3 regions of the Allobosea sp. R86505 genome follow, and region 2 is predicted to be linked to each of the others. Evidence: predicted binding sites of a transcription regulator. Region 2 holds the regulator's gene; each other region holds the start of a gene.

Region 1 (3,271 bases), 2.4 Mb from region 2:
ACGAAGACCAGGGTCAGCCCCTTGTCGCGCGTCAGCCGGAACAACAGCTCCATGATCTCGCGGCCGGCGCGCGGGTTGAGGCTCGCATCGGGCTCGTCGGCGAGCACCAGCTCGGGCCGCTGCATCAGCATGCGTGCGATGGCGACGCGCTGCGACTGCCCGCCCGAGAGGGAATCGGCCCGTTGCAGTGCCTTGTCGGCCAGCCCGACGGCCTCCAGGCAGGCCATCGCCTCGTCGCGCACCGCGGCCGGCGCGAGCGACTGGGCCCATGTGCGCGGGCCGGAGCGACGCGCCTGCACGCCATGCACGACATTGGACAGCGCGCTGAGCCGCGCGACGAGATTGTGCTTCTGAAAGACGACGCCCACCCGCGCCCGAAAACGCTTCAGCGCCGATCCGCTGAGATCGCCGACCGTCTCGCCGAGAACGCTCAGCCGGCCCTGGTCGGCTTCCGCCAGCCGCACGATCATGCGCAGCAGCGTCGATTTGCCGGTGCCGTTCGCCCCGATGAGCGCCAGCGACTCGCCGGCCGGGACGGAGAGGTTGAGCCGCTCAATGATCGTGCGGGGCCCGAAGCTCTTGCGCAGGCCGTCAATAGCGATGACGGGGGCGCCGGCCCCCGTCATCATCGGCCCGGTGGCGGGCGAGGATGTCATCACTCGATGAACTTGTTGAATTCGGTGATGCCGATCGTGGCGTAGATCGAGCGGACATAGTCGTAGTCGCTGTCCTTGACCTCGGGCAGGAAGACGCCGCCGGTGAATTTGCGGTTGTCGTCGGTGCCGGTGACGACCGCCTTCATCAGCTCCGTGCCGTGGTTGAGGAAGGCCTTGCGCACCCTGGCGACGATCTCGGGCTTCACCTTGGGGCTGGCGATCATCACGTCGTTGGGCAGGTCGCGGCCGCGCGCCACCACGGTGAAGCCGGTCTTGCTGTCGCTCTCGCGGATGCGCTGGAGATGGGTGAGGTTGAGGCCGATGGCGGCGATGTCGCCGCGCTTCATCGCCTCGACCGCGACGTTGCGCTTCACGAAGATCGGCTTGTAGTCGACATTGTACTTCAGGCCGAAATCGGCGAGCGCCTGCGCGGGCCCGAGATGCTGCGAGGTCGAGCCGATCTCGCCGAAGGAGATCGTCTTGCCCTTGAGATCGGCGACGCTCTTGATCGGTCCGGTCGCGAGCACCGCGACCTGGCTGAAATAGTCCGGACGCTGCCAGCCGACCACCGGCACCGCCTGGGTGCGGGCCTTGAACACGACATATTCGGCAGGTCCCGTCAGCACGAAGTCGACCTGGCCGGCGGCCATCGCCTCGACCGCGGCGGTGCGGCCGGACACCGCGAAGAACTGCACCTTGACGTCGGCGACCTTCTCGAAGGCGGCCTTGAACGGGCCGAATTCGCGCTGGAGCGATTCCGCCCCGTCGATGTCGGTGACGGCGAAGCGGATCGCGTCCTGCGCCTGGGCGGCAGGCGTGGCGAAGGCGGCCGCTGCGGCGAGCAGCGCGACGGCGATGGGCTTCAGCATGGGGCGGTCTCCCGTTTGACGATGGGTCAGCGGCTAGTGAAGCCTTGCGACGCAAGGGTGACGGCTGCTTGACGGTTCGGTGACGATGTCTGTCATGCGGCCGTCATCCCCGGATTCCATGCGCGGTCGGCCGCACCCTTCGATCGCGGCAGGGAGATGGATGTGGCGATTTCGATTACGGGCGGCGATATCCTGGGCGATGGCCTCGAGCGTCGCGACCTCGCTGTGGCTGACGGCCTGATCGCCGCCTTCGACACCGCGCCGCGCGCGGGCGCTCTCAGGCTCGACGCGACGGGGCTCCTGGTGCTGCCCGGCCTCGTCGATTGCCATGGCGACGCCTTCGAGCGCCACATCATGCCGCGGCCGCGCGTCGCCTTCGACATCGATCTCGCCCTGAAGGATGCCGACCGGGCGCTTCTGGCCAGCGGCATCACCACCGCCTTTCACGGCGTCACCTGGTCCTGGGAGCCGGGCCTGCGCGGGGCGGAGAATGCCCGCGCCCTGGCCGAGGCGATTGCGCGGCTACAGCCGGAACTCGGCGCCGATACGCGCTTCCATCTGCGCCACGAGACCTTCAACCTCGAGGCCGAGCCGCAGATCATCGACTGGCTGGCGGAGGGGCGCGTCGGCGTGCTCGCCTTCAACGACCACACCGAGGGTACGCTGAAGACGCGCCACCGCCCCGACAAGATCGGCAAGATGGTCGAGCGCACGGGCCTCTCGACGGAGGCCTTCATGGCGCTGGTCGAGACCGTCTATGCCCGCAAGGGCGAGGTCGAGGGCTCGATCGCGCGGCTCGCCGCAGCGGCGCGCGCGGCTCGTGTGCCGATGTTCTCCCATGACGACATGACGCCCGCCATGCGCGCCTGGTACCGCTCGCTGGGCGTAGCCGTCGCCGAATTCCCGATCGACGAGGCGACCGCCCGCGAGGCGGCAGCCCACGGCGAGGCGATCGTCTTCGGTGCGCCCAATGTCGTGCGCGGCGGTTCGCATACGGGCTGTCCGAGCGCCGAGGAGATGGTGCGCGCCGGCCTTTGCACCATCCTGGCGTCGGACTACTACTATCCGGCCCTGGCGCTCGCGCCATTCCTGCTGGCGCGCAGCGGCGCGGCCTCCTTCGCCGAAGCCTGGGCGCTGGTCTCGCGCGCGCCGGCCCACGCGCTCGGCCTCCACGACCGTGGCGTCATCGCGCCGGGCAAGCGCGCCGATCTCGTCCTCGTCGAGGAGGGACCCCATCCCCGCATCGTGGCAACGATCGCCGCCGGCCGCCTCGTCCATCTCGCCGACCAGCGCCTGCTGGGGTGAGGCTTGCGGGGCCTCGTGGCCCATGCGCCCGGGGCTGGTCGCGGCCTGATCCTGCGGGTGGCCGCCGCAGGTGCATCGCGTCGCATTTTCGGCTAGTCAGCCGCCATGACCGCCCTTTCGCCCGAGCAGCTGCGCTTTTCCGTCGCGCCGATGATGGACTGGACCGACCGGCACTGCCGCGTCATCCACCGCCTGATGTCGCGCCGGGCGCGGCTCTACACGGAGATGGTGACCGCGCAGGCCGTGATCCGGGGTGACCGCCAGCGGCTGATCGGTTTCGACGCGGTCGAACATCCGGTCGCGCTGCAGCTCGGCGGCAACGATCCCGCGCTTCTGGCGCAGGCGGCCCGGATCGGCGCCGATTTCGGCTATGACGAGATCAATCTGAATTGCGGCTGCCCTTCGGACCGCGTCCAGGGGGGCGCCTTCGGGGCCTGCCTG
Region 2 (3,271 bases):
CTCCCTACGGGAGAGGGTTCTCCGTCGAGGTTTCCCCGCCCCAGCCAACCCACTATCCCCGCCGCCGCAGCGACGCCGGTGGCGAAGCAGCCCTGCAGCAGATAGCCGCCGGTCGGCGCTTCCCAGTCCAGCATCTCGCCGGCGACGAAAACGCCTGGCAGGCGCCGCAGCATGAAGCCTGCGTCGATCTCGGAGGCCGCGATGCCGCCGGCGCTGGAGATCGCCCGGTCGATCGGCATCGTCCCGGTCAGGCGCAACGGCGCACTCTTGATCGCCGCCGCGAGCGCCGCGGGGTTTTCGTCGAGCTTTCCCGCGACGCTGTCGCGCAGCACGGCGACCGCCGCCGGCGAGAGCCCTGCCGCCTTGCGCAGATGGTTGCTGAGCGTCTCGCCCGGCCGGCGCTTGCCGAGCTTCTCGGTCAGCCGGGCGAGGTCGAGATCCGGACGCAGGTCGATCTCCAGCACCGCCGAACCGTCCCGCGCGATCGCCTCGCGCAGCGGCCCCGACAGCGCATAGATCGCGCCGCCCTCCAGCCCATGGGCGTCGATCATCGCCTCGCCCGCAATCTTTTTGCCGGCAAAGCACAACGTAATCCGCTTCAGCGGCGCGCCGGCGAAACGCTCGCGCAGCGTCTGCGACCAAGCTACCGCGAAGCCGCCATTGGCCGGCCGCAGCGGCGCCACCGCGACGCCCCTCCCCGCCAGCAGCGGAACCCAGCCGCCATCGGAGCCCAGCCGCGGCCAGCTCGCCCCGCCCAGCGCCAGCAGCGTCGCATCCGGCGTGAGCGTTACCTCGCCGGCCGCCGTAGCGAAGGTCAGTTCGCCCTCGTCGTTCCAGCCGGTCCAGCGCCGGCCGGCTTCGAGCCGCACGCCGAGACCGTCGAGCCGGCGCAGCCAGGCGCGCAGCAGCGGCGAGGCCTTCATCGCCTTCGGGAAAACGCGACCGCTGGTGCCAATGAAGCTCTCCGCGCCGAGGCCATCGGCCCAGTCGCGCAGTGCCTGCGGCGGGAAGGCCGCGACGGCCGGTTCGAGCCAGTCCCGCGCCGCGCCGTAATGCGGCAGGAAGGTCTCCAGCGGCTCGGAATGGGTCAGGTTCAGCCCGCCGCGCCCGGCGAGCAGGAATTTCCGCGCCGGCGACGGCATCCGCTCATGGATCGTGACGCGGTGGCCGGCCTGCGCCAGCCGCTCGGCGGCGATCAGCCCGGCGGGGCCGGCGCCGATGATGGCGATGTCTTTGCTGTGCATCGGGTCGGCTTGCGCCGTCGGGCGTCGCGGGTCAAGCGATCAGGCGTCGGCGGACGCACGCTCGTCATTCTCGGGCTTGACCCGAGAATCTCTGGCCGGCACGGCAGCGGAGCCTCATCGTCACGAGATGCTCGGGTCTGCGCCCGAGCATGACGGTTCGCCTCACGCCCGCGCAAAGGTCTCGTCGAAGGCGTAGCCCGCGCCGCGGACCGTGCGCAGCGGGTCCTTGGCGTCGCCCGGCGTGATCGCCTTGCGCAGGCGCCCGACATGCACGTCGACGGTGCGCTCGTCGATATAGACGTCGCGGCCCCAGACGGCGTCGAGCAGTTGCGCGCGCGAATAGACCCGGCCCGGCGCCTGCATCAGGAATTCGAGCAGGCGGAACTCGGTCGGGCCCAGATGCAGCTCCTCGCCGGAGCGGCGCACGCGCCGCGTTGTGCGGTCGAGTTCGAGATCACCGGCCGTCAGCAGACCGGCGACATGGCCGGGCTTCGCCCGGCGCAGCAGCGCCTGGATGCGCGCGATCAGCTCCGGCAGGGAGAACGGCTTGACGACATAGTCGTCTGCGCCGGTGGCGAGCCCGCGCACCCGCTCGGTCTCCTCGCCACGCGCGGTGAGCATGATGATCGGCACCCGCTCGGTGTCGCGGCGCGCCCGCAGCCGGCGGCAGAGTTCGATGCCCGACAGCCCCGGCAGCATCCAGTCCAGCAGCACGAGATCGGGCGTGTTGTCGCGCAGGTGCAGCTCGGCGTCGTCGCCGCGCGCCACGCTGTCAACCACGAAGCCCTCGGCCTCGAGATTGTAGCGCAGCAGCAGGGTGAGGGGTTCCTCGTCCTCGACGATCAGGATGCGGGCGGCCATGGCACGGTTCCAGATAATGGGTGGTGCAGGCGTCATTCTCGGGCTTGACCCGAGAATCTCGGCGACCGGAGGGTCCCGGTTTCGGAGATGGTCGGGTCAAGCCCGACCATGACGTGCTGCAATGTCAGCTCCCCGTCACGGCCTCAACCGTGATGTCGGTGGTCTCGAGCTTGGGACGGTTGATGTCGAGCGACTCGCCGGTGACGAGATAGTGGATCGTCTCGGCGATGTTGGTGGTGTGGTCGCCGATGCGCTCGACGTTCTTGGCGCAGAACAGGAGATGCGTGCAGAAGGTGATGTTGCGCGGATCTTCCATCATGTAGGTCAGAAGCTCGCGGAAGAGCGAGGTGTAGAGCGCGTCGATCTCGCCGTCGCGGTGCCAGACATCGAGGGCCTTCTGCTCATTGCTGGTGGCGTAGGCGTCGAGCACGTCCTTGAGCTGCGCCTGGACAAGCCGGCTCATATGCTCGAGCCCGACCACGGCCCGGTGCGGCGGCGAGAACTGGCCGGAGATCGCCACGGCGCGCTTGGCGATGTTCTTGGCGAGGTCGCCGACGCGCTCGATGTCCGACGCGATGCGGATCGCCGAGATCAGCTCGCGCAGGTCCTGGGCGAGAGGCTGGCGCCGGGCGATCGTCAGCACGGCGCGCTCCTCGACGTCGCGCTGCAGGTTGTCGAGGCGCTGGTCGGCCGAGATCACCTTCTGGGCCAGCGTCGTGTCGCGGCGCACCAGCGCAACGGTGGAGTCGCCGAGCATGCGCTCGGACATCCCGCCCATCTCGGCGAGGCTGCGGCGCAGCGACTCGAGATCGGCGTCGTAGGAGCGAACGATATGGTCGGTCATCGCGGCTAGGTCCTTCGAATGCGGGGCTGAAGCGGAGGGCAGTCAGCCGAATCGGCCGGTGACGTAATCCTGCGTCTGCTTCTTGCCTGGGTTCATGAAGATCGTGTTGGTCGCGTCGAACTCGATCACCTCGCCGAGATACATGAAGGCGGTGTACTGCGAGATGCGCGCCGCCTGCTGCATGTTGTGGGTGACGATGACGATGGTGAAGTCGGTCTTCAGCTGCTCGAGCAGGTCCTCGATCTTGCCGGTCGAGATCGGGTCGAGCGCCGAGGTCGGCTCGTCGAACAGGATGACCTCGGGCTTCTGGGCGATGGTGCGC
Region 3 (3,271 bases), 1.5 Mb from region 2:
TTGGCGTGGGTCTTCAGCTCGATGAAGCCGTAGACGACCTGCACGCCCGACCGCTCCATCTCCTTCGCCCAGCGGATATTCGCTTCCTCGTCGAAGCGCGCCTTGAGCTCGACGAGGGCGGTGACCGACTTGCCGGCCTCGGCGGCCTCTGTCAGCGCCTTGACGATCGGCGAGTTCGCAGAGGTCCGGTAGAGCGTCTGCTTGATCGCCACGACATTGGGATCGCGTGCCGCCTGTTCCAGGAACTGCACCACGACGTCGAAGCTCTCATAGGGGTGGTGGACGAGCAGGTCCTTCTGCCGGATGGCGGCGAAACAGTCGCCGCCATGCTCGCGGATGCGCTCGGGGAACCGGGCGTTGTAGGGCTTGAACTTCAGGTCCGAGCGATCGACGCCGACGAGCTGCGCGAGTTCGCTGAGCCCGATCATGCCCTCGACCTCGACGACCTCGTCCTCGTCGACCTTCAGCTCCCGGATGATCAGCTTGCGCAGATGCGGCGGCATCCCGGTGCTGATCTCGAGGCGGATGACGACGCCGAGCCGGCGCAGCTTCAGCATCGTCTCGAAGACGCGGACCAGATCCTCCGCCTCCTCCTCGACGTCGAGATCGGTGTCGCGGATGATCCGGAACGAGCCGGTCCCCTTCACGTCGTAGCCGGGGAAGAGCTTGCCGATGAACAGCGAGACCGCATCCTCCAGCGTGATGAAACGCCGGAGATCCTCTCGGGCGAGATCGGGCAGCTCGATGAAGCGGTCCATCTTGATCGGGACGCGGATCAGCGCATCGAGCTGGCGCCCGTCGCTCACCCGCTCCAGCGCCAGCGCCAGGGTGAAGCCGAGATTGGGAATGAAGGGGAAGGGATGGGCCGGGTCGATCGCCAGCGGGGTCAGCACCGGGAAGACGTAGTTGAGGAAATAATCCTCGAGCCAAACGCGCTCGGCCGCGCCGATGTCGCCGGGACCGAGCAGATGAATGCGGTTCTCGTGCAGGTCCCGCTTGAGCTCGACCCAGCGCGCCTGCTGGTCGCTCGTCAGCGCGGCGACCGCCTTGCCCAGTTCGGCGAGCTGCGCGGCCGGCGTCAACCCGTCCTGGCTCGGCGTGACGACGCCCGCCTTGAGCTGTTCGCGCAGGCCCGAGACGCGGACCATGAAGAACTCGTCGAGATTGGCGGCCGAGATGGACAGGAAGCGAAGCTGCTCGAGCAGCGGGTGGTTTCGGTTGGAAGCCTCCTCCATCACCCGCCGGTTGAACTGCAGCCAGGACAATTCGCGGTTCATGAAGCGAGCCGGCGATTCGCGCAGGGGCGTCTGTTCCTCGGCGGGAGCGGCAGGCGCGGCTTCGACGACGCTGGGTTGCGTGTTCATGCGCTTGGCACTCGTTCCGGTCACTGCTCTGGCCACGTCGGTCTCCTTGCGCGTCTTCAGCCACCGTAGCGTGACGGTTCGATGACAACCATGTCATTTCCGGCTGGAGGGAGCGGCGGATGCGCCTGCGTCGCCAGGCCCTCTTGCAAGGCGCAGCCCGGTCCTGTTTCGTGGCGCCGCGGGGTTCACTTCCCCGGGCGGCCGAGCCTGCGCCGCCTGGATTCGACAGAGGCCGTTTTGAGCAGTTCTTCCCATCGTGACGATGGCGACATCGTCTACCCGTCCGCCATTCCCTTCGTTCTCGCGCATCTGGCCTGTTTCGGTGCCCTCTGGAGCGGGGTCACCGCGACTTCGGTCTGGCTCGCGATCGGCCTCTACTGGCTGCGGATGTTCGCCGTGACCGGCGGTTATCACCGCTACTTCTCGCATCGCACCTACAGGACCAGCCGAATCGGCCAGTTCCTGCTGGCGGTGCTGGCGCAGTCGACGGCGCAGAAGAGCGTCTTCTGGTGGGCCTCCAAGCACCGGCATCACCACCGCTATGCCGACACCGAGCATGACGTGCACTCGCCGGTGCAGACGTCTTTCGCCTATTCGCATGTCGGCTGGATCTTCAGCCGCGACCATCACGTCTTCGACGATTCGACGATTCAGGATCTGACCAAATTCCCGGAGCTGCGCTGGCTGCACCGCTTCGAGCTGACTCCGGCCGTGCTGCTGGCGGTGCTGTGCTTCGTCATCGATGGCTGGGCGGGGCTCTTCGTCGGCTTCTTCTGGTCGACGGTGGCGGTCTATCACGCCACCTTCTGCATCAACTCGCTTGCCCATGTGCATGGCGACAAGGACTATGTGACCGGCGACGAGAGCCGCAACAACTGGTGGCTCGCCATCATCACCATGGGTGAGGGCTGGCACAACAACCACCATGCCTATCAATACAGCGTCCGCCAGGGCTTCCGCTGGTGGCAGATCGACCCGACCTACTACATCATCCTCGGACTTTCGAAGCTGCGCCTCGTCTGGGATCTGAAACAGCCGCCGCAGGCAGTGATCGAGCGCTCGCAGGCGCTGCCGCCGCGCGTGATCGAGCGCTCGGCCGAGCGGCTGGCGGCCTCCGTTCCGGTCGATCGGGTGGTCAGCGCCTTCCGCGAGGCCTATGCAGCGACCCCCGCCCTGCCCGAGCTGCACTGGCCGAGCCTGACGCTCGCCGAGCTGCGGGCGGCGCTGGCCGATCTGCAGGAGCGCGCCGGGGACCGCTTCGCGGAGATCCAGAACCAGGCTGCCGAGGCCTGGGCGCAATGGGATGCCTCGAGCTGGCAGCTTCCCGTCCTGCCCAGCCGCGAGCAGCTCAACGCCAAGGCGGCGGCAATGTTCGTCAAGACGCCGTCTCTCGATGCCATCGCCAACCGGGCCCATGAGTTGCTGGTCGAGGCGATGCATGCGCGGCTCGTCGCCCTCCCCGTCGAGACCGCTCCGCGCCGTCTCGGTTGAGGCGGCTCAATCCTCGGCGCAGAGGCGCTCCAGCGCCTCGGTCGCGAGCGGGCGCGTGACGCGGCGCCCGCGCTCGAGCGACAGCCTGTCGAGCAGATCGACCAGAGCGCGCGCCGCCGCGAAGGAGCGCTCCATCCGAAGCGCCAGCATGTCGATAAGGCCCGTGTCGACGACCAGCTGACGGTCGATGAAGAGCTTGACCAGCACGGCGCGCAGCAGCGCGTCGTCGGGCGGCTCGATCCGGGCCTCCGGCGCCAGCCGCAGCCGCGACAGCAGATCCGGCACGCGCAGCCCCCATTGATCGGGCGCTGCCCGGGCGGTCAGCAGCAGATGCCCGCCCCGCGCCTTGACCGCATTCATCAGGTGGAAGAGCGCCGCCTCGTCCTTGAGGCCGCGGTCGCAATCCTCGACCACCA

Evidence for each region. Region 2 encodes PhoB, which activates phosphate uptake and scavenging genes when phosphate is short. Its sites were predicted from a motif close to TGTCATNNANCTGTCAT; they were not measured.
Region 1: the regulator PhoB is predicted to act here: its motif matches at 1,616-1,632, upstream of SJY11_RS18865 (alpha-D-ribose 1-methylphosphonate 5-triphosphate diphosphatase).
Region 3: the regulator PhoB is predicted to act here: its motif matches at 1,435-1,451, upstream of SJY11_RS14550 (RNA degradosome polyphosphate kinase).

The regions. Positions count from the first base shown of each region.
Region 1 is NZ_JAXHPY010000001.1:3,909,157-3,912,427, reverse strand. Features, by position in the region: gene SJY11_RS18875 (phosphonate ABC transporter ATP-binding protein) at 1-656, opposite strand, end outside; gene SJY11_RS18870 (PhnD/SsuA/transferrin family substrate-binding protein) at 656-1,525, opposite strand; gene SJY11_RS18865 (alpha-D-ribose 1-methylphosphonate 5-triphosphate diphosphatase) at 1,688-2,830, shown strand; gene dusA (tRNA dihydrouridine(20/20a) synthase DusA) at 2,936-3,271, shown strand, end outside.
Region 2 is NZ_JAXHPY010000001.1:1,496,793-1,500,063, reverse strand. Features, by position in the region: gene SJY11_RS07170 (TIGR03862 family flavoprotein) at 1-1,244, opposite strand, end outside; gene phoB (phosphate regulon transcriptional regulator PhoB) at 1,407-2,105, opposite strand; gene phoU (phosphate signaling complex protein PhoU) at 2,230-2,949, opposite strand; gene pstB (phosphate ABC transporter ATP-binding protein PstB) at 2,992-3,271, opposite strand, start outside.
Region 3 is NZ_JAXHPY010000001.1:3,013,907-3,017,177, reverse strand. Features, by position in the region: gene SJY11_RS14550 (RNA degradosome polyphosphate kinase) at 1-1,364, opposite strand, end outside; gene SJY11_RS14545 (acyl-CoA desaturase) at 1,602-2,855, shown strand; gene SJY11_RS14540 (P-loop NTPase family protein) at 2,862-3,271, opposite strand, start outside.